One region of the Xanthomonas rydalmerensis genome, then DNA from elsewhere that is predicted to be linked to it. Evidence: predicted binding sites of a transcription regulator. Region 1 holds the regulator's gene; each other region holds the start of a gene.
What was found. The regulator FliA, encoded in region 1, starts transcription of late flagellar genes. The targets are predictions, from matches to a motif close to TAAAGTTTNNCNNNCNNNGGCCGATAA.

Region 1 (6,886 bases):
CGGCGCTGGCCGCCTCGGCCATGCCTGCTGCGGCCGCCCCGGCTGCCGCAGCGCGCCCGGCCGCAGCGGCCAAGGCCCCGGCACCGGCCACGGGCCGCGCCGACTTCAGCATCCCCGAGGACGTGTTCCGCAACGCCCCGATCAGCGTGCCCATGCCCAGCCCGTTCGCCGCCGCCCCGGCGCCGGCCGCCGAGGCCATGCCGGCCTGGCGCGACGACGTCGCCGCGGTGGCGCTGACCCCGGTGGCGAGCCCGGCCCCGGCCGTGCCTGCGCCGAGCGCGGCCAAGCCGGACGCGCCGGCCACTGCCGGAATCCCGGCGGCCGCGACGCTGGCGGCGGTGCCGACCTTCCCGGCCCCGCAGAACGACGAACAATTGACGCAGCTGCGCGACGAACTGGCGCTGATGCGGCAGATGATCGAGCGCGAGATGAACCGCCTCACCGACGAACGCCTGCGCGGCTCGCCGGTCCGCGCCCAGGCCCTGGAATTGATGGACGACTATGGCTTCGACAGCGGCATCACCCGCGACGTGGTCATGCAGATCCCCGCCGACCTGGAGCTGCACCGCGGCCGCGGGCTGATGCTGGGCCTGCTGTCCAAGCGCCTGCCGATCGCCCCGCTGGACCCGATCGAGGAAGGCGGCGTGATCGCCCTGATCGGCCCCACCGGTGCCGGCAAGACCACCACCATCGCCAAGCTGGCCTCGCGCTTCCTGGAGCGCCATGCCGCCCGCGACGTGGCCCTGGTGACCACCGACACGGTCCGCGTCGGCGGCCGCGAGCAGCTGCACAGCTACGGCCGCCAACTCGGCATCGCCGTGCACGAGGCCGACAGCGACGCCGCGCTGCAGCAGCTGCTGGAGCGCCTGGCCGACTACAAGCTGGTGCTGATCGACACCGCCGGCATGGGCCAGCGCGACCGCGCCCTGGCCGCCCAGCTGCACTGGCTGCGCGCCTCGCGTGTGGTCCGATCCTTGCTGGTACTGCCTGCCAATGCCCATTTCTCCGACCTGGACGAGGTGGTGCGCCGGTTCGCCGGCGCCGACCCACAGGGGGTCATCATGACCAAGTTGGACGAGACCGGGCGGTTCGGCAGTGCCTTGTCGGTGGTCGTGGACCACCGCCTCCCCATCACCTGGGTGACCGATGGACAGCGCGTGCCGGACGACCTGCACCGCGCCAACGCCGCCAGCCTGGTATTGCGCCTTGAAGATTTGCGGCGCGCTGCCGATAAGCCCTGTACTCCGGAGCAGACCCATGCCGTCGCGTGACTACGTCAATCTGACCAATGCCTTCCCCCTGTCGGCGACGCGTAGCGAACCGCTGGGTCCGGTGCGCACCATCGCCGTGACCGGCGGCAAGGGCGGCGTGGGCAAGACCAACATCTCGGTCAACCTGTCCATGGCGCTGGCCGACATGGGCAAGCGCACCCTGCTGCTGGACGCCGACCTCGGCCTGGCCAACGTCGACGTGCTGCTGGGGCTGACGCCCAAGTTCACCGTGGCCGACCTGGTCGCCGGGCGCTGCACCCTGGAAGAGGTGCTGATCGACATGCCCAACGGGCTGATGGTGGTGCCCGCCGCCTCCGGCCGCCGTTACATGGCCGAGCTGCCGCCGGCCCAGCACGTGGGCCTGGTCAACGTGTTCTCCGAGCTGCAGCGCGAGCTGGACGTGATGATCGTCGACACCGCCGCCGGCATCACCGACAGCGTGCTGACCTTCTGCCAGGCCGCGCAGGACGCGGTGGTGGTGGTCTGCGACGAGCCGGCCTCGATCACCGACGCCTACGCCCTGATCAAGGTCCTCTCGCGCGAGCGCGGCGTGGACCGGGTGCAGATCGTCGCCAACATGGTGCGCGACCTCAACGAAGGCCGCCTGCTGTACGACAAACTGAGCCGGGTCTGCGAGAAGTTCCTCGGCGACGTGTCGCTGAACTACCTGGGCTGCGTGCCGCAGGACGACTGGCTGCGCCTGTCGGTGCAGCGCCAGCAGCCGGTGGTCAAGGCCTACCCGTCCAGCCCGTCGGCGCAGGCGATCGCCGAGATCGCCCGGCGCACCGCGCGCTGGCAGGCGCCGACCGCCCCACGCGGCAACGTCGAGTTCTTCGTCGAACGCATCATCCAGCGCGGGGTGGCCGCATGAACGCCGCCGCCCACTACCGCGCCGTCCAGCGCAACAGCGCCAACGACTACATCGCCCAGCACTCGGACCTGGTCCGGCGCATCGCCCATCACCTGGCGGCGCGACTGCCGGCCAGCGTCGAGATCGACGACCTGATCCAGGCCGGCATGATCGGCCTGATCGAGGCTTCGCGCAGCTACGACGCCGAACAGGGCGCCTCGTTCGAGACCTACGCCTCGATCCGCATCCGCGGCTCGATGATCGACGAGATCCGCCGCGGCGACTGGGTGCCGCGCTCGGTGCACCGCCGCGCCCGCGACGCCGCCTCGGCGATCCGCAAGATCGAACAGAGCACCGGCCGCGCCGCCGCCGCCAACGAAGTGGCCGCGGCGATGGACATGCCGCTTCCCGAATACCTGCGTTTGATGGAAGATGCCGCCCGCGGCCAGGTGCTGAGCCTGGAGTCGCGCATCGAGGACCATGGCGAGCTGGATACCATCGCCAAGGGCGGACCCAATCCGCAGCAGATGCTCGAGCGCAGCGAATTCGGCCGCGAGCTGGGCAAGGCCATCGCGCAGTTGCCCGAACGCGAGCAGTTGGTGCTGTCGCTGTACTACGAGCAGGAATTGAACCTCAAGGAAATCGGCGCGGTACTCGGGGTCAGCGAGTCGCGCGTGTGTCAGATCCATGGCCAGGCCACGGTACGGTTGCGCGGACGCCTGAAGGCGTTCGGTGTCGCCGATGCCGGTCTGGAAGACGAAGAATAGGAACCCTTAGGAGTCAGTGGTGAACAAGAACATGCGGATTTTGATCGTGGACGATTTCTCGACGATGCGGCGCATCGTCAAGAATCTGCTCGGCGATCTGGGCTTCACCAACACCGCCGAGGCCGAAGACGGCAACAGCGCCCTGGCCGCGCTGCGCTCGGCACCGTTCGAGTTCGTGGTCACCGACTGGAACATGCCCGGCATGACCGGCATCGATCTGCTGCGCAACATCCGCGCCGACGACAAGCTCAAGCACCTGCCGGTGCTGATGGTCACCGCCGAGGCCAAGCGCGAGCAGATCATCGAGGCCGCGCAGTGCGGCGTGAACGGCTACATCATCAAGCCGTTCACCGCGCAGACGCTGCAGGAGAAGCTCGGCAAGATCTTCGAACGCCTGGGAGCGACCGCCTAAATGGAAGCCACCGCCGAACGTACCGCCCTGATCGAACGCCTGCAAGGCGCGCTGGACGCGCTGGAGAACGGCGACGAGGCCGGCTGGCGCAGGGAGATCGACACCCTCGCCGCCTGGCGCACGCGGCCGATGATGCAGGGCCTGAGCCGGCTCGCGCGCGATCTGGGTCAGGCGCTCGGCGAACTGCCGGTGGTGCCCAGCGAGGCCGGCGAGCTGGACGACGCCTGCTCGCGTCTGGACCACGTGGTGGAGATGACCGAACAGGCCAGCCACCGCACCCTGGACCTGGCCGAGGAATGCCGCGCGCTGGCCAACCAGCTCGCCGCCGGCGGCCTCAGCGGCGACCAGGGCGAGATCCTCGACAAGATCCGCCACAACCTCACCGAAATGGCCCTGGCGCAGAGCTTCCAGGACCTGACCGGGCAGATCATCCGCCGCGTCGCCGGTATCGTGCGCCGCGTGCACGAAGGCTTCGGCGCGCTGGGTCTGCCGCCGAAGGAAGAACGCAAACCCGACGGCAGCCTGGCCGGCCCGGCCCTGCCCGGTCTGGACCGCCACGGCGTGTCGCAGAACGACGCCGACGACCTGCTGTCCGGACTGGGACTGTAATGCCATGAGCGCCGTACCCGACGACATCGCTGCCGACTTCATCATCGAGGCCCAGGAGATCCTGGACCGGCTCGGCGAGCAGTTGGTGTCGCTGGAGCAGGCGCCCGAGGACAGCGGCCAGCTCAACGCCGTGTTCCGCGGCTTCCACACGCTCAAGGGCGGCGCCGGCTTCCTGGCGATCAACGCCATGGTCGAGCTGTGCCACGCCGCGGAGGAAACCCTGGGCATGGCCCGCGCCGGCCAGGCCACCCTGCAGGCGCGGCACTTCGACGCCGCGCAGCAGTCGCTGGACTACCTGCAGTCGATGCTCGACGCCTTCGGCAGCGGCCAGGAGCCGCCGCGTGCGCCAGCGGAACTGATCGCGCAGTTCGACGCGCACGGCGATGCCGCCCCGGCACCGGCCCCGGCCAAGAGCGCCGCGCCGGCGCCCGCCCCCGCAGCGGCCACCGCCGCGGCCGCGGGGGATCTGATCAGCGACGACGAATTCGAAGCGCTGCTGGACCAGTTGCACGGCGATGCGCCGCCGACGGCCACGCCGCAGGCGCTGCAGCCGGCGCCGCGCGCGCCCAGCGCCGCGCCCAAGGCCGCGGCCGCCCCGGCCAAGGCCGCCGAACCCGAACACACCGTGCGTGTGGACACCAAGCGCCTGGACGCGATCGTCAACCTGATCGGCGAACTGGTGCTCTCGCGCAACCGACTCAAGACCCTGCGCGTGCGCCTGCGCGACGAGGAACTGGACCGCGCGGTCAGCAGCCTGGACATCGCCACCGCGCGCCTGCAGTCGGCGGTCATGCGCACGCGCATGCAGCCGGTCGGCAAGGTGTTCTCGCGCTTCCCCAAGGTCGCGCGCGACGTCGCCCGCTCCCTCAACAAGGAAGTGGAACTGGAACTGATCGGCGCCGATACCGAACTGGACCGCAACCTGGTCGAGGCGCTGGCCGATCCGCTGGTGCACCTGGTGCGCAACGCCATCGACCACGGCATCGAGGCGCCGGCGCTGCGCGAGGCCACCGGCAAGCCGCGCGGCGGCCACGTGCGCCTGTCGGCGCAGCAGGAAGGCGACTACGTCAGCATCGAGGTGCAGGACGACGGCGCCGGCATCGACCCGGAACGGCTACGCGCCAAGGCCCGCGAGAAGGGCCTGATCGACCCCGAGGCCGCAGCCCGCCTGACCACCGAGGAATGCCTGCACCTGGTGTTCCTGCCCGGCTTCTCGACCAAGGCCGAAGTCACCGATATCTCCGGCCGCGGCGTCGGCATGGACGTGGTGCAGTCGCGCATCCGCGAACTCAGCGGACAGATCCAGATCCAGTCGGAACTGGGTCGCGGCAGCCGCTTCCTGATCCGCGTGCCGCTGACCCTGGCGATCCTGCCGACCCTGCTGGTGCAGGCCGGCGACACCGTCTACGCACTGCCGCTGGCGCGCGTGGTGGAAGTGCTGCACGCCCCGCGCCGCTCGCTGGGCTGGTTCGACGGCCGCGCCGTGCTCGACCGGCAGTCGCATACCCTGCCACTGGTGGACCTGCGCCAGTGGCTCAACATCGACGCCCCGCAACTGCCGCTGCTGACCGTGGTGGTGCTGCAGGCCGGCGAATCGCGCATGGGCCTGGTCGTGGACCAGGTCCGCGGCCGCGAGGAAGTGGTGATCAAGCCGCTGCCGCGCTCCCTGCGCGGCCTGCCTGGCTACGCCGGCGCCACCCTCATCGGCGACGGCCGCCTGGCGCTGATCCTGGATGTGGATGGCTTGAAGGCCTGAGGGGCCGGGATTGGGGAATGGGGATTGGGGAGTCGTAAGAGCGGCTTCCCTGGCGCTTCTCTGCTTCTTGTAGGAGCGGCTTCAGCCGCGACGCGGTGAGGCTGGGACTCGGGAATCGGGATTGGGGAATCGCAAAAGCGGCTCGCCGCCGCATCGGTTCCCTTGTAGGAGCGGCTTCAGCCGCGACGCCGTGAAGCCGGGATCGGAGCTTGGCGATCGCACGCGCGGCGCACTACTCCCTACCGACACGATCCGAACGATCGTGCATAGGCACGCGCCAAGGTCAGCGCGTCGCGGCTGAAGCCGCTCCTACGACACACCGACCAACCCGCCGCGCTCGCGCGCTTGCGACTCCCCAATCCCGAATCCCGAATCCCCAACCCATCAAGTCCCCCGCCCCCTGGCCGATACCTCCTGCATGGACAAGCTCAGTCTCATTGGCCTGCTGTTGGCGATTCTGTCGCTGATCGGCGGCAGCATCCTCAAGGGCGCCGGCATTTCGGCGCTGTGGTCGCCGGCTGCGTTCGTGATCGTGATCGTCGGCACCGTCGCCGCGATCCTGGTGCACACCCCGCCTTCCGTGTTCCGGCGTGCGTTCCAGATCGCCAAGTGGCTGCTGTGGCCGCCGCCGAGCGATCGCCAGGCGCTGCTCAAGCAGATCGTGGAATGGAGCAACATCGCCCGCCGCCAGGGCCTGCTCGGCCTCGAGAACCAGGTGCCGCAGCAGCAGGATCCGTTCGTGCGCAAGGGCCTGCAGATGCTGGTGGACGGCGTGGAGCCGGAAGCCATCCGGCACATGCTGGAGATCGACCTGGAAGGCCAGGAACACTGCGACCTGGCCGCGGCCAAGGTGTTCGAGGGCATGGGCATCTACGCGCCGACCCTGGGCATCATCGGCGCGGTGCTGGGCCTGATCGCGGTGATGAAGAACCTGGCCGACCCGAGCAAGCTCGGCCACGGCATCGCCGCCGCGTTCACCGCCACCATCTACGGCATCGCCTCGGCCAACCTGCTGTTCCTGCCCATGGCCGCCAAGCTCAAGAGCGTGATCAAGCACAGTTGCGGCGAGCGCGAAATGATCATCGAAGGGTTGATCGCCATCGCCCAGGGCGAGAACCCGCGCAACATCGAATCGAAACTGGCCGGATTCTTGCATTGAGTTGCCAATGGCCCGCAAGCACTCCCACGACGAGCACGCCAACCACGAGGCATGGGCCATCC
Region 2 (6,886 bases), 1.4 Mb from region 1:
GACGCCGTAGGTGACCGGATCGAGCTTGGCCTTGCCGAGCTTGCTGCCATCGACCTCCACGTCGCTGCGCATGCCGGTCCAGCGCGCGTCCACGCGGATCGCGCTGCGCTCGCCCACGGCGAAGTCCACGCCCGTATGCAGCGCCGGGCCGACGCTGTCCTTGAACTTCACGTCATTGGACGAAAATGCGCCCTTGCCGTCGCTGCCGAGGAAGGCGGTGTAGTTGAGGCCGGCGCCGACGAACGGGGAGATGTCGCCGTTGCCGTTGAAGTGGTATTGCAGCGAGATGGTGGGCGACAGCATCCAGGCGCTGCCGATATCGCCGCCGCGGTCCACGCCGATCTTCTGCTGGCCGACCAGGCCCTGGATCTCCAGGCCGAGGTTGCCGCGGAAGAAGTACTCGTAACTGAACGACACGGCCGGCGCGGTGTCGGCGTCGAAGCGCTGGTCGCTGCCGCGCAGCGTGCCGTTGGAGCCGCCCGGCACCATGCCGTGCAGGCCGTAGCTGGTGGTGAAATGGCCGGCCGATTGCGCCGCAGCGGGCAGGGCGATGCTGGCGATGGCGGCGACGGCAAGGCGACGGAACAGGCGTGGCGGCATGGGAGACCCCGGTGGACGACGAGTGGGCGGATGCGAACCCGGTGTCGGCCCGGCGGGCGCCGATCCACATCCGTGTGGCGCGTAGTCTGCCAGAGAAGCGCCGCGGACGCGCTGCGGCCGGCGTGTCCGCGTGCGTGGCCGCTGCCGACCTGGCGCCCGACCGGTGCCCGGGATGGCGCCACCGCGGCGAACGGCGCCAGTCCTGTCGGCGCCGTCGCACATGGCGGCGGCGCCGGAGCCTTTTCAGAACTTCATCACGTAGGCCAGGCCGTACACCAGCGGATCGATGTGCGCGGTGCCCAGGTCGCTGCCGTTGACCTTCACCTTGCTGTCGATGTCGATCCAGCGCATGTCCACGCGCAGCGCCGATTTTTCGGTGAGCGCGATGTCCACGCCCGCGTGCGCGGCCAGGCCCCAGGAGTCGTCCAGCTTGAGCTTGCTGCCGGCCAGCGCGCCGGTGGTCTTCTCGCTGAAGAAGGTGGTGTAGTTGAGGCCGGCGCCGACGAACGGCGAGACCTTGCCGGCACTGTTGAAGTGGTACTGCAGCGACACCACCGGCGGCAGATGCTTGGTGCTGCCGACCTTGCCCACGCCCTTGACGCTGATGTCGTGCTCGAACGGCAGCGCGGCCAGTACTTCCACGCCCAGGTTCTGCTGCACGAAATACTCGAAGGTCACCGTCGGGCGGATGTTGCTGTCGATGCGCAGCGGCAGGGTGCCGCCGGCCAACGCGCCGTTGTCGGACTTCGGATTGACCTGGTGGGCGCCGATGCCGATGGTCCAGTCGCCTTGCGACTGCGCCAGCGCCGGCAGGGCGCACAGGGTCAGGGCGGCGGCCAGGCCGGTGAGCAGGAAGGGGGAGGGGGTACGCATGGTGGAGTCTCGGTTGGGTGTGGGCGCAGTGTCCGGCGCGGGGCACCGTGGCGCCTTGATCCTGATCAAACCGGCGTGTCCGGCGGGGCGCGGCTGGCCTGCTAGAATGGGATTTCCCCTTCCATCCGCCGCGCCAGGCGCGGCCGCAGGAGCTACTGAAATGGCAATCAAGGTCGGCATCAACGGTTTCGGTCGCATCGGGCGCAACGTGCTGCGCTCGGCGGTGCAGAATTTCGGCAGCGACATCGAGATCGTCGCCATCAACGACCTGCTGGAGCCGGATTATCTGGCCTACATGCTGCAGTACGACTCCGTGCACGGCCGCTTCGAGGGCGAGGTGTCGGTCGACGGCGGCCACCTGCTGGTCAACGGCAAGAAGATCCGCCTGACCCAGGAACGCGATCCGGCGGCGCTGAAGTGGGGCGAGGTCGGCGTGGACGTGGTGATCGAATCCACCGGCCTGTTCCTGACCAAGGAAACCGCGCAGAAGCATCTGGACGCCGGCGCCAAGAAGGTGATCCTGTCGGCGCCTTCGAAGGACGACACGCCGATGTTCGTCTACGGCGTCAACGACAGCACCTATGCCGGCCAGGCCATCGTCTCCAACGCCAGCTGCACCACCAACTGCCTGGCGCCGCTGGCCAAGGTGATCAACGACAAGTGGGGCATCAAGCGTGGCCTGATGACCACCGTGCACGCCGCCACCGCCACCCAGAAGACCGTGGACGGCCCGAGCAACAAGGATTGGCGCGGCGGCCGCGGCATCCTGGAGAACATCATTCCGTCCAGCACCGGCGCGGCCAAGGCGGTCGGCGTGGTGATCCCGGAGTTGAACAAGAAGCTCACCGGCATGAGCTTCCGCGTGCCGACCTCGGACGTGTCGGTGGTCGACCTGACCGTGGAACTGGAGAAGCCGGCCACCTACGCCGAGATCTGCGCCGAAGTGAAGGCGCAGAGCGAAGGCGCGCTGAAGGGCATTCTCGGCTACACCGAGGACAAGGTGGTGGCCACCGATTTCCGCGGCGACGCACGCACCTCGATCTTCGATGCCGATGCCGGCATCGCCCTGGATAGCACCTTTGTCAAGCTGGTGTCCTGGTACGACAACGAGTGGGGCTACTCCAACAAGTGCCTGGAAATGGTCAAGGTGGTGGCGAAGTAAGACGCCTGGCGTCGTTCGCCGAGTGCGGACGGCGCGGCCTTGTGGCATCGACCGCGGCGGCGTGCCGCCGCCGGTCGAACGCCCGCGACACCGCGAACGGACGCAAACAAAAAGGAGCGCATCGGCGCTCCTTTTTGCTGTGATAGGGCGTGGCGTGATGGGCTTTGCCGTCGCGACGGCGGCCCGACTGCTGCGGATGGAGACGGCGCGATGAGCACCGGCTCCGTCTCAGCCGCCGTTACAGCGCGTCCTTGGAGACGTTGCTTTCGCTCTGCTGGTAATCGGTGACTACGCCCTTGGCATCGAACTCCACTTCCAGGTCGTACGACTTGACGTTGCGCGCGCCGACACCATGCTCCTGCGCCTCGTTGACCGCAGGGCCGGTGTAGTAACCGGGCAGCATGCGCTTCAGCAGGCCGGTGGCGGTCTTGCGCGCCTTCTCGCCGTGGGATTCGCTGGGGCGATAGCTCCAAGACTTCTCGTAACCGCCTTCTTTCCCGGAGGTCCTGGAGACATAGGTGGGCTCGCCATAGATGGCGCGCACCTGCTCCCTGGTGGTCTTGCCGATGACGATGTTCTTCTTGACCGCATCAGGGGTGTAGAGCGCTGGATTGTCGACCTTTTCGGCCAGGGCGGGAGCGGCGAAGGACGCGGCCAGCAGCGTCGAGATCAGCAGGGTGCGAAAGGGTTTCATGGTCATGTCCGTTTACCTGGGGAGTGGCGTCTGCAATCCAGCGTGCACCGGTCGCGTCGAGGCGATGCGTCGGTCCGGCATCAGCGCGGCGCAACGAGCTTAGGCATGGCGAAATGACGCCGTCAATACGGCATGCAGCGGCGTTCAGGCAGCGACGACACCTGTGTCGGCGATGCTCGTGGCCGGATCGCGAACGCGATGCGGCATGGCGTTGCCTGCGCATCGTGCCGACACAGCACGCACTGCCCTGTGATCCGCTGCCGCTTTTTGCGCAGGACGCGGTGCGTCGTGTACCGACTACAGCGCCTGCAGGATCAGCGAGTGCCAGCCGGTGCGGTAGGTTTCGTAGCCGGGCGAGGCGGCATGCGCAATGCAGTGCGGCCGGCCATCGAGGTCGATCAGCAACGCGCCGCGCGGTTGCTTGAACAAGGCCTCGCGGCCGTCGAAGTCGAGCCGCTCCTGCAGCATGCGTCCGGCCGAGTCGGCCAGCACCTGGCCCTGCGCGTCGACGATGCAGACGCGGCTGCGGCCCCATTCGGATTCGGACAGCGGCGTGCGCTGCACGATCGTCTGCGCCAGTGCGTCCCAGCGGAACACGATGCCCAGCACGCCGAGCACGCGGCCATCGATGCGGCCCCCCTCGCGGACCGTGCACGCGTACACCAGCACCCGCTCGCCATCGGCCAGCGCACTGGGGTGCACGCCCTGAAAGCTGAAGTCCTCGCCGCTGCGGGTGCGCATGGCGTGTTCGAACCACGGTTGTGCGGAGACGTCGCTGCCGACCGAGGCAAACTGCCGCGGCCGGCCGTTGGCGCGGATGCGGCCATCGCTGCCGGCCAGGATCAGGTCGAAGTAAACCGTGTACGAATCCAGGATCTGGCCCATGCGCCGCGATGCGTAGGCCAGTGCATCGGCGTCGCTGTCGGCGCGTGCCGCCGCCACGACCGCGGCGTCGGTGGCCCACCAGCGCACGTCGCAACTGCGCTCGTAGAGGTTGCGATCGATCAGGTCGATGTTGCTCAGCGCCAGTTCGCTGAGCCGGGTGCGGCGCACGTCGTCTTGCAGCCGGCCCAGCGTCTGCCGCATCTCCGCACTGGTGCGCGCGGCGACCTTGTCCAGGTCCTGCGTGGCTTCGGCCACGCGTCGCGACAGCCCGTCCATTTCCTGCGCGATGACGCTGAAGCCACGTCCGGCGGCGCCGATCCGCGCCGATTCGATGCGCGCGTTCATCGAGATCATGTGGGTAGTGCGGTTGATCGCGTCGATGCCCTGCAACGAGCGGCGCAGCTGGCCGAGCAATTGGTCGGACAGGCCGACGACCGCGCGGATATGGTCATCGATCCCCGCGTCGGCGGGGTGGGCGGGTAGGTTCATTCATGCTGCCGGTGGGGTGGGAGGGAACAGCAGACGCACGACGTGGTAAGGGGTGTAGCGGCCGTCGAGCTAACGCCTTGAGGGTGGCGTGAAGACCGTCCGTCGGAACGTCGTGCCTTGCCCTGCCTGGGTTGCGGCCGCGTTCGCGGACCGATGCCGGCACCGAACTCGTCTACCATCTGCGCCAGGTCCGGCGCTGCCGGACACCGGATGGGCGCCTTGTGGCGCCGCACCACCGCTGTGGAGATGCGAGTCGAATGGAGATGTTGATCGTGCTGGTGGTGTTGGCGGTGCTGGCGGTGCCGGTGCTGTTGATCGTGACGCTGGTGGGGCAATCGCGTCTGCGCCAGCGGCTCGCCGCGTTGGAGGCGCAGGTCGCACGGATGGCCGCCGCCCCGGTGCCGCCTGCGACGGCCTGGGCCGGCCCCGTGGCCGCGGCCGCGGCCGGGAAGCCCGATGCTGCCGCCGAACCCGAGGTGGAGGCCGAGGGCCTGCCGATCGCGGCGTCCCTCGACCTCGCGCGTCCGCACCAGGTCGCGGAGGATGCCGGCGTGCCGCCGCCGCTGCCGCCGCCCTTGCCGGTGCCGCCGCAGGCCGACGATTTCGCGACGCTGGCCGCCGCCGTCGAACAGGCCGAGCGGGAGCAGGCGCAGGCGCGCGCCGCCGCCAGCGCCGCGATCGCTGCGCTGCATCGGCCGGATCCGATCGAGCGGCTGCTGGGCGGGATCAAACGCTGGTTCACCGAGGGCAACGTCCCGGTCAAGATCGGCATGCTGGTGCTGCTGGCCGGCGTCGCCGCGCTGCTGAAGTACGCCGGCGACCAGGGCTGGCTGCGCATGCCGATCGAGTTGCGTTATGCCGGCATCGCCGCCGCGTCGCTGGCCGGCCTGGCCTTCGGCTGGCGCCAGCGCACGCGCAAGCGCAGCTTTGCGCTGGCCCTGCAGGGCGGGGCGATCGGCGTGCTGCTGCTGACCGTGTTTGCCGCGTTCAAGCTGTCCGGGCTGATCCCCGCCGGCGCGGCGCTGGCGCTGAGCGTCGCGCTGGTCGCGGGCATGTGCGTGCTGGCGGTGGCGCAGGAGTCGCGCACGCTGGCGGTGCTGGGCACGCTGGCCGGCTTCCTCGCGCCGCTGTGGCTGTCCACCGGCAGCGGCAACCACGTCGCGCTGTTCTCCTACTACGCGCTGCTCAACGCGGCGGTGTTCGCGATCGCCTGGTACCGGCCGTGGCGGGTGCTGAACCTGCTCGGGTTCGGCTTCACCTTCGGCATCGGCACGCTGTGGGGCGTGCTGCAGTACCGGCCGGACAAGTTCGCCAGCACCGAGCCGTTCCTGCTGCTGTTCTTCGCCTTCTACCTGCTGATCCCGATCCTGTACGCGCGGCGCCAGGAGGCCACGCGCAGCACGCTGATCGACGGCAGCCTGCTGTTCGGCACGCCGCTGATCGCGTTCTCGCTGCAGGCCGGTCTGCTGCGCGGCGAGCGCCTGCCGCTGGCCTTCTGCGCGCTGGGCCTGGCGGCGATCTATGCGCTGCTGGCGGCGGCGCTGATCCGGCGCGCGCGCTTCGCGCTGCTGGGGCAGGCGTATGCGGTGCTGGCGGTGGGCTTCGCCACGCTGGCGGTGCCGTTGGCGCTGTCCGCGCGGGCCACCGCCAGCGTGTTCGCGCTGGAGGGCGCGGCGCTGGTGTGGCTGGGCCTGCGTCAGCGGCGCTGGCTGCCGCAGCTCAGCGGCGCCGGCCTGCAACTGGCGGCCGCGTTCGGCTTCACCGTGGGCCTGGACGCGGTGGCGCAGGACACCCAGGCGATCGTCAATGCCACCTTCATGAGCGCGCTGCTGCTGGCTCTGGCCGGCTTCGTCAGCGCCTGGTGCTACCGCCGCGAGCGTGCCGCGCTGCCGGCGCTGGGCTACTACCTGTGGGGGCTGGCCTGGTGGTGCGGCATCGGCGTTGCCGAGATCCTGCGGTTCGTCGACACCGATGCGCGTGCCGATGTGTTGCTGGCCTGGGTCGCGGTCAGCGGCTGGCTCGCCGCCGAAGCGCAGCGGCGCTGGCCGGCACCGGCATTGGCCGCGACCACGCTGGGCAGCCTGGCGCTGGCGGTGCCGCTGGCGGCCTGGCAGGCCGATGCGCACGGGCAACCGTTTGCCGGGCATGGCGCCTGGGCCTGGGCGCTGTACGCCGTGCTCGGC
Region 3 (6,886 bases), 1.5 Mb from region 1:
GTTATCCGCTGCTGGCCTTGCGCAGCCGCAACTGGGACGACGCCTCGCCGTGCATGCTGGTTACCGGCGGCGTGCATGGCTACGAGACCAGCGGCGTGCATGGCGCGCTGCAGTTCGCGCAGCAGCATGCCGACGCGTATGCCGGCCGCGCCAACGTGCTGGTGGCGCCGTGCGTGAGCCCGTGGGCGTACGAACGCATTCACCGCTGGAACGCCGATGCGCTGGATCCCAACCGTTCGTTCCGCGCCGACAGCCCGGCGCAGGAGTCGGCCGCGCTGCTGCGCCTGGTGGCGCCGCTGCGCGATCGGGTGCGCATGCACATCGACCTGCACGAGACCACCGACAGCGACGAGTCCGAGTTCCGTCCGGCGCTGGCCGCGCGCGATGGCATCGCCTACGAGCCGGGCGGCATTCCCGACGGGTTCTACCTGGTCGGCGACAGCGAGAATCCGCAGCCGGCGTTCCAGCAGGCGGTGCTGGCCGCGGTGGCGCAGGTCACCCATATCGCACCGGCCGATGCTGCCGGCGAACTGATCGGCACGCCGCTGGCCGCGCCGGGTGTCATCAACTATCCGGTGAAGCGGCTGGGCCTGTGCGCGGGCATCACCGACGCGCGCTACACCACCACCACCGAGGTATACCCGGACAGCGCCAGCGCGACGCCGGAGCAGTGCAATGCCGCGCAGGCGGCGGCGGTGCGCGCGGCGATCGATTACGCCTTGGCGCATCCCTAACCGGAAGCGTGGTGCGTAGCATCCGTAGGAGCGGCTTCAGCCGCGACGGCATTGCCGGTAACGCCCGTCGCGGCTGAAGCCGCTCCTATCCTGGTTTCCCATGCTGAGGCTGATGCGCCAGATACGCATCGGGATCTGGCGGCACGGTGGGCACCGGCCGTGCCGCGCGCTACGCTTGTCCGCCCTCGTTCGCCAAGTCCGCCATGTCCATCGTCCTCACGCCGTTCGCCCGCACGCGCCTGTTCCCGCGCGATGGCCGCCGCAATGCGATCCAGGACTGCACGCCGGAACAGTTCGAGCAGCATCTCAACGCGCACGCGCCGCTGCAGGTGCTCGACGGCTACGCGCCATTCTGCAAGTTGCACGTGCACCGCAACTGGACCTCGACGCGCTGCCTGACCGTGCCGATCACCGACGCCAACCGGCGCCTGCTGCGTTCCGGCTACGAGGCGCGCAGTCGCGAGGAACTGCCGGTACTGGTGCGCTGGTTCGAAGGGGTCGAGCCGCCGGTGGCGGAGTACCTGCTGCCCATCCTCTACAGCCGCGAACAACTCGCCCACGAGGGCGCGCCGATCGAGGCGGACTGGGGCGTGGTCGGTTGCCTGTACACCGCCGAGCCGCAGGAGATCCCGATGGCGCCGATCACCATGCTGCGCAATGCGCTGGGCGTGGAGGAGGGTGGCTCCGGCGTTCCGTTGGATCGCGACGCCTATCGACGCAGCGTGGCGTTCTGGGAATACAACGCCAACTGGCGGCCGTAAGCCCGGCTCGCACGTGTCGATGCCCAGCACGCCGGAAGATGCGTGCGACGGCGATACGCGCGTCGCGGCTTACAGGGCGGCGGCGCGTTCGCCCAACGCTTCGGCCATCCGCCGCGTCGCCTCGCCCCGGTCCACAGGGACGACCAGCAACGGATAGCTGTCGCTGTCGATGTCGAGATGGATCAGTGCCATGCCCTGCGCGTGCAGGCAGCGCGCCGCGAGCGTCAGCGCCTCTTCGTTGCGTGTCTGCGATGCGGCCAGTGGCGACAGCACGTTCCGCATGCCCGCCAGGGGCCGCAGTTCGCCCAGCGCGTGGGCGAGGTCGGCGGCGTCCACTTTCCAATCCACCTCGGTGCACAAGCGCCGGGCGATCAACCCGTCGACCAGGGCTAGCCACGGAGTGACCTGATGGGGCTCTTCGATGCCGCGCTCGAACAGCGATTCTTCGAACCGCTGCAGATAGCGCGCCGGCGCCTCCACGGCGAGCGCAACGTCGTCGCCCAGGTCGTGGTCTTCGGGCGCAACCGTGTCGCAGATGGACGTCCAGCTGTCGCGGGCAGGGTGCATGGCCTCTCTCCTTGTACGGGCCATTGTCGATGCACCGTCGTGCCGGCAGCAACACCGGGCTGCCGTGGCCGCACCGGGGGCGCCGTCCGTTCGCGTGCGGCTTGCTCGCATACCGCGCGTACCTCGCCGGTATCCGCATGGCTCGTCCCTCATGCCGTCGCGCTTGTGCATGCCGACACGCAGTGCTGCACCAGTGCGCGCGGCTGTTCACTGGCGCATGCATACAGGAGAAAACCACGCGCGATCGGCCGCTTTGAACGCGAACACCCGTCCGTTCATCGGCCTGGCGCGGGATGGCCATCAAGTTTGCGGGCGACGGGACGATAGCGATGGGGTGGGCCGCCATGCAGCCGCGCCGGGACGTGATGCCCGGCCGCGCGTCGTGGCCCGATGGGGAAGGCGTCCCGGGCAGATCATCGGCAACGGACACGGCGCGCTCGCGCCGCGCGCTGCGGTGAGCTGCCGCGTGGCGCGTTCCCCGCGACCGTATTCCCTCTCCCCGCCAAGGAAGCCCTCATGTCCACTCCGTCGCCGCATCGCCGTCGCGGCAGCGTCGCCAAACGCCTGATGCTGGGTACCGGCCTGCTCGCGCTCGCCTGTTTCGGCCTGACCGCGATGATCATCTACTGGCGCAGCAGCGATGCATTGCTGTCGACCTCGCGCACCAGCATCGAGAACCTGGCGCAACTGGAAGCGCAGCGCGTGTCGCGCGAGATCGGTGTTGCCTTCGACGCCAGCGATGCGCTGGCCAACAGCTTCCGCGTGCAGCACGCCGCTGGCCTGTCGCGTGCCACCGCCACCGCGGTGTTGCGCAGCCAGCTCGACGCGCATCCGCAATGGCTGGGCATCAGCACGATGTGGGAGCCGGACGCGTTCGACGGCAACGACAAGGCCTTCGTCGGTGCCGAGGGCCACGATGCCACCGGCCGCTACATGACCTGGTGGTCGCGGCAGAACGGCAAGCTGGTGCGCGAGGCGCTGCGCGACTACGAGAAGCCGGGCGACGGCGACTGGTACCTGCTGGCGCGCAATACGCACAAGCCGGTGGTGATCGAGCCGTACTACTACCCGGTGGCCGGCAAGGACACGTTGATGACCACGCTGGCCACGCCGATCCTGGAGAACGGCCGCTTCCTAGGTGTGGTTACCGTCGACTTCACCCTGGATACGCTGCAGCAGCGCATCGCCGCGCTGCGGCCGATGGGCGAGGGCTACGCCAGCCTGCTGTCGCCGTTGGGCATGGTGATGGCCAGCCGCGATCCGCAGCAGGTCGGCAAGACCCGCAACGACGCCTGGTCCAAGGACATGCTCGCGCGCGTGGCCAAGGGCGAGGTGGTATTCGACCATCGCCGCGCCGACGGCGAGGATGCATTGAACGTGTTCGTGCCGCTGAAGATCGGCGATGCGCCGCAGGCGTTCGCGCTGGGCATCTCGGTGCCGTATGCGCTGGTCATGGCCAAGGCGCGTGCGCTGTTGTGGACCATCGCCGCGGTCGGCCTGCTCTCGGCGTTGTTGCTGAGCGGTGCGCTGTACCTGTTGCTGCGCCGGCAGGTGCTCGATCCGCTGGCCGAGGCGGTGCGCGTGTCCTCGGCGGTCGCCGCCGGGCGCCTGGACAGCCAGGTCCGCCACCGTCGCGACGACGAACTGGGCCAGCTGCTGGATGCGATGGGCAGCATGCAGACGCAGTTGCAGGCGGTGATGCAGGCCCAGGCGGAGATGGCGCAGCGCCACGACGCCGGCGAGATGAGTTACCGGATGGACGCCGAGCGCTTCCCCGGCGAATACGGGCGCATGGTCCACGGCACCAACGCGCTGGTCGCCGCGCACGTGGACGTGCAGCGGCGCCTGGTCGAGGTGATGTCGCAGTACGCGATCGGCAACATGCAGGTGGACATGGAACCGCTGCCGGGCGAGAAGGCGGCGATCACCGAGGCGATGCGCACCACCAAGCACAGCCTGCAGGCGATCAACCAGGCCATCACCGAACTGGCACAGGCCGCGGCCTCCGGCGATTTCTCCCGGCGCGGCGATGCCGAACGCTTCCAGTACGACTTCCGCGGCATGGTGGTCGGGCTGAACCGGCTGATGGAGCTGACCGAAGGCAATCTCTCGGCCTTGTCGGCGCTGTTGCGCGCCGTGGCGCAGGGCGACCTCACCGCGCGCATGCACGGCGAATTCCATGGCGTGTTCGCGCAGATGCGCGACGATGCCAATGCCACCGTGGAGCAGCTGACCGGCATCGTCGGTCGCATCCAGCAGGCCACCACCGCGATCAACACCGCCGCCGGCGAGATCGCGGCCGGCAATGACGACCTGTCGCGTCGTACCGAGCAGCAGGCGGCGAATCTGGAAGAGACCGCGGCCTCGATGGAGGAGCTGACCTCCACGGTGAAGCAGAACGCCGAGCATGCGCACCAGGCCAATCGCCTGGCGCAGGACACCGCCGGTGTGGCGTCGCGTGGCGGCGCAGTGGTCGAGCAGGTGGTGGAGACCATGACCGGCATTGCCGCCGCGTCGAAGAAGATGGCCGAGATCATCGGTGTGATCGACGGCATCGCCTTCCAGACCAATATCCTGGCGCTCAACGCCGCGGTGGAAGCCGCGCGCGCCGGCGAGCAGGGGCGCGGCTTCGCGGTGGTGGCGAGCGAGGTGCGCGCGCTGGCGCAGCGGTCGGCGACCGCGGCGCACGAGATCAAGGGCCTGATCGATACCTCGGTCGGGAAGATCGACGACGGCACCGCGTTGGTGAACGGCGCCGGCGACACCATGCGCGAGGTGGTGGCCAGCGTGCGTCGGGTCACCGACATCATGAGCGAGATCGCCGCCGCTTCGCAGGAACAGAGCGCCGGCATCGAACAGGTCGGCAAGACCATCGTGCAGATGGACGAGGTGACCCAGCAGAACGCCGCGCTGGTCGAGGAGGCCACCGCGGCGGCGCGGGCGATGGAGGAGCAAGCCGAGGAACTGCAGCGCGCGGTGGCGTTGTTCAAGCTCGCGGCACCATCGCCGGGCGGCCTGGGGACCTCGGGCCGGACGCGGCTGGAGCTGGCGTCGTGAGGGCCGTGCGCACGGGAGTGCTCCTGCTCGCGTTGGGCGCCGCTGCACCGGCCTGGGCCGGGACCGCCAGCGCCAATCTGGCGGCGACCTCGAACTACGTCTCGCGCGGTTTCGAGCAGAGCTGGGGCCGGCCGGTGCTGCAGGGCGGGCTGGACGTGGCCGCCGACAGCGGCTGGTATGCCGGCACCTGGGCGTCGGGCGTGAGTTCGTACTTCATCGAAGGCGGGCACGTGGAGTGGGACGTGTATGCCGGCTATGCGGCCAGCCATGGCGACTGGGGCTGGCGCGCCGGCGTCTACCACTACGCGTATCCCGGCGCGCGCATGAGCGCCAGCGGCACCCGCTACGACTACGGCGAAGCCATCGTCGCCGGGCACTGGCGGACGGTGGAGCTGTCCTATGCCAGCACCTGGACGCGCGACTACTTCGGCTACAACAGTGCCACGCTGGGCGTCGGCCAGGGCCAGCACTCGCGCGGCTCCAGCTATCTGGCGCTGGACGCCACGCTACCGCTGGCGTCGGACTGGCAGGCGAGCATGCATGCGGGCCATCAGCACGTGCGCAACTTCGCCGACTACGGCTGGACCGACGCGCGCGTAGGCCTGAGCCGCACCTGGCGCGGCACCGAGTTCGGGCTGGCCTATTCGCGGGCCTGGAACAGCGCCGGGGTCTACCGCCGCTACACCACTGGCGTACCGGATGGCGACGGCCGGGTGCATGTCACCAATCCGATCGACGGCGCCTGGTCGTTCACCATCAAGCGCAATTTCTCGCTGTAGCCGGGTGGCGATCAGCCGTCGACGGACGGCGCGAACGCCTCCACGGCGAGCCGGTCCAGGTAGGCGCGCAGGCGTTGTTCGCGTTGTGCTGGTCCGCTCGGTAGCGGGCGCGCTTGCGCGCCGTTGCTGCCGCGCGCATGCACGCGCGGATACGGCTGTGCCGGCACCGGCACGCCGAGGAAGGCGCACAGCGGTTCCCAGCCGCTCTGCGCGTCGGTGTCGAGTACCAGCAGGCGATGTGCCGGTACGTTGGCGATGACGGCCTGGTTCCAGCGGTGGAAATAGTCGGTCATGAAGCCGCGATCGTCGATGCGCGTGGCGAACCCACGGCGCAGGAACTGACTCAGACGTTGGCCATCGGGGCCGAACAAGGCCGGCACGCTGCCGTCGCTGGCGAAGATGGTGCTGCGCACCGAATCGAACCAGGCATCGGCATCGCGCACGGTCAGGATCACCCGGGCCTGCGGATAGCGTGCGACCAGTTCGGGCCAGAAGCAGCAGCCGGGATAATCGACGGTGGCGGTGTAGCCTGCGAACAGCGCTTCCCAATCCGCCTGCCCGTCGATCGCCGCGTCCCACAGCGGCAAGGCCTGGCGCAGGTTCGCGGCCAGTTCCATGGCGTGATAGCAGCGGCCCAGGCCCAGATGCTCCAGCGCCACTTTCAGCGACAGGGTACCGGTGCGGCCGAGGCCGGCGCCGATGATGCGCAGGCTCATGCGGACGCCCCTGCGCCCTGCGCCAGCCACTGCGCGGCCTCGCGGCCCAGCTCTGCCTGCGCGCGCGCCTCATAGTCGGTGGCGACGGCCGCCGGCAACAGCGTGCGCCAGCGGCCGCTGCGGCCCTGGTTGAAGAAGGCCTTGCCGCCCTCGCGCCACAGTCCGGCGCCCTGCGGCACGTAGCGTGCGGCGTGTTGGCGCATGTAGCCGAATCGGCAGTGCGCCAGGATCGTCTGCCAGGCCGCCTCGCGTACCGGGATCTCCAGGAACGT

Region 2: the regulator FliA is predicted to act here: its motif matches at 4,758-4,784, upstream of QN245_RS05200 (methyl-accepting chemotaxis protein).
Region 3: the regulator FliA is predicted to act here: its motif matches at 2,363-2,389, upstream of QN245_RS17555 (methyl-accepting chemotaxis protein).

What each region holds. Positions count from the first base shown of each region.
Region 1 covers NZ_CP126170.1:2,600,347-2,607,232, forward strand. The annotation lists gene flhF (flagellar biosynthesis GTPase FlhF) at 1-1,271, shown strand, start outside; gene QN245_RS10925 (MinD/ParA family ATP-binding protein) at 1,258-2,142, shown strand; gene QN245_RS10930 (RNA polymerase sigma factor FliA) at 2,139-2,888, shown strand; gene cheY (chemotaxis response regulator CheY) at 2,908-3,300, shown strand; gene QN245_RS10940 (protein phosphatase CheZ) at 3,301-3,909, shown strand; gene QN245_RS10945 (chemotaxis protein CheA) at 3,914-5,665, shown strand; gene QN245_RS10950 (flagellar motor protein) at 6,084-6,824, shown strand; gene motD (flagellar motor protein MotD) at 6,832-6,886, shown strand, end outside.
Region 2 covers NZ_CP126170.1:1,235,230-1,242,115, forward strand. The annotation lists gene QN245_RS05180 (OmpW/AlkL family protein) at 1-600, opposite strand, end outside; gene QN245_RS05185 (OmpW/AlkL family protein) at 844-1,473, opposite strand; gene gap (type I glyceraldehyde-3-phosphate dehydrogenase) at 1,634-2,635, shown strand; gene QN245_RS05195 (hypothetical protein) at 2,874-3,335, opposite strand; gene QN245_RS05200 (methyl-accepting chemotaxis protein) at 3,627-4,703, opposite strand; gene QN245_RS05205 (DUF2339 domain-containing protein) at 4,961-6,886, shown strand, end outside.
Region 3 covers NZ_CP126170.1:4,129,761-4,136,646, reverse strand. The annotation lists gene QN245_RS17570 (M14 family metallopeptidase) at 1-734, shown strand, start outside; gene QN245_RS17565 (DUF3228 family protein) at 938-1,495, shown strand; gene QN245_RS17560 (DUF6630 family protein) at 1,565-2,062, opposite strand; gene QN245_RS17555 (methyl-accepting chemotaxis protein) at 2,579-5,119, shown strand; gene QN245_RS17550 (TorF family putative porin) at 5,137-5,898, shown strand; gene QN245_RS17545 (sulfotransferase family protein) at 5,910-6,614, opposite strand; gene QN245_RS17540 (sulfotransferase domain-containing protein) at 6,611-6,886, opposite strand, start outside.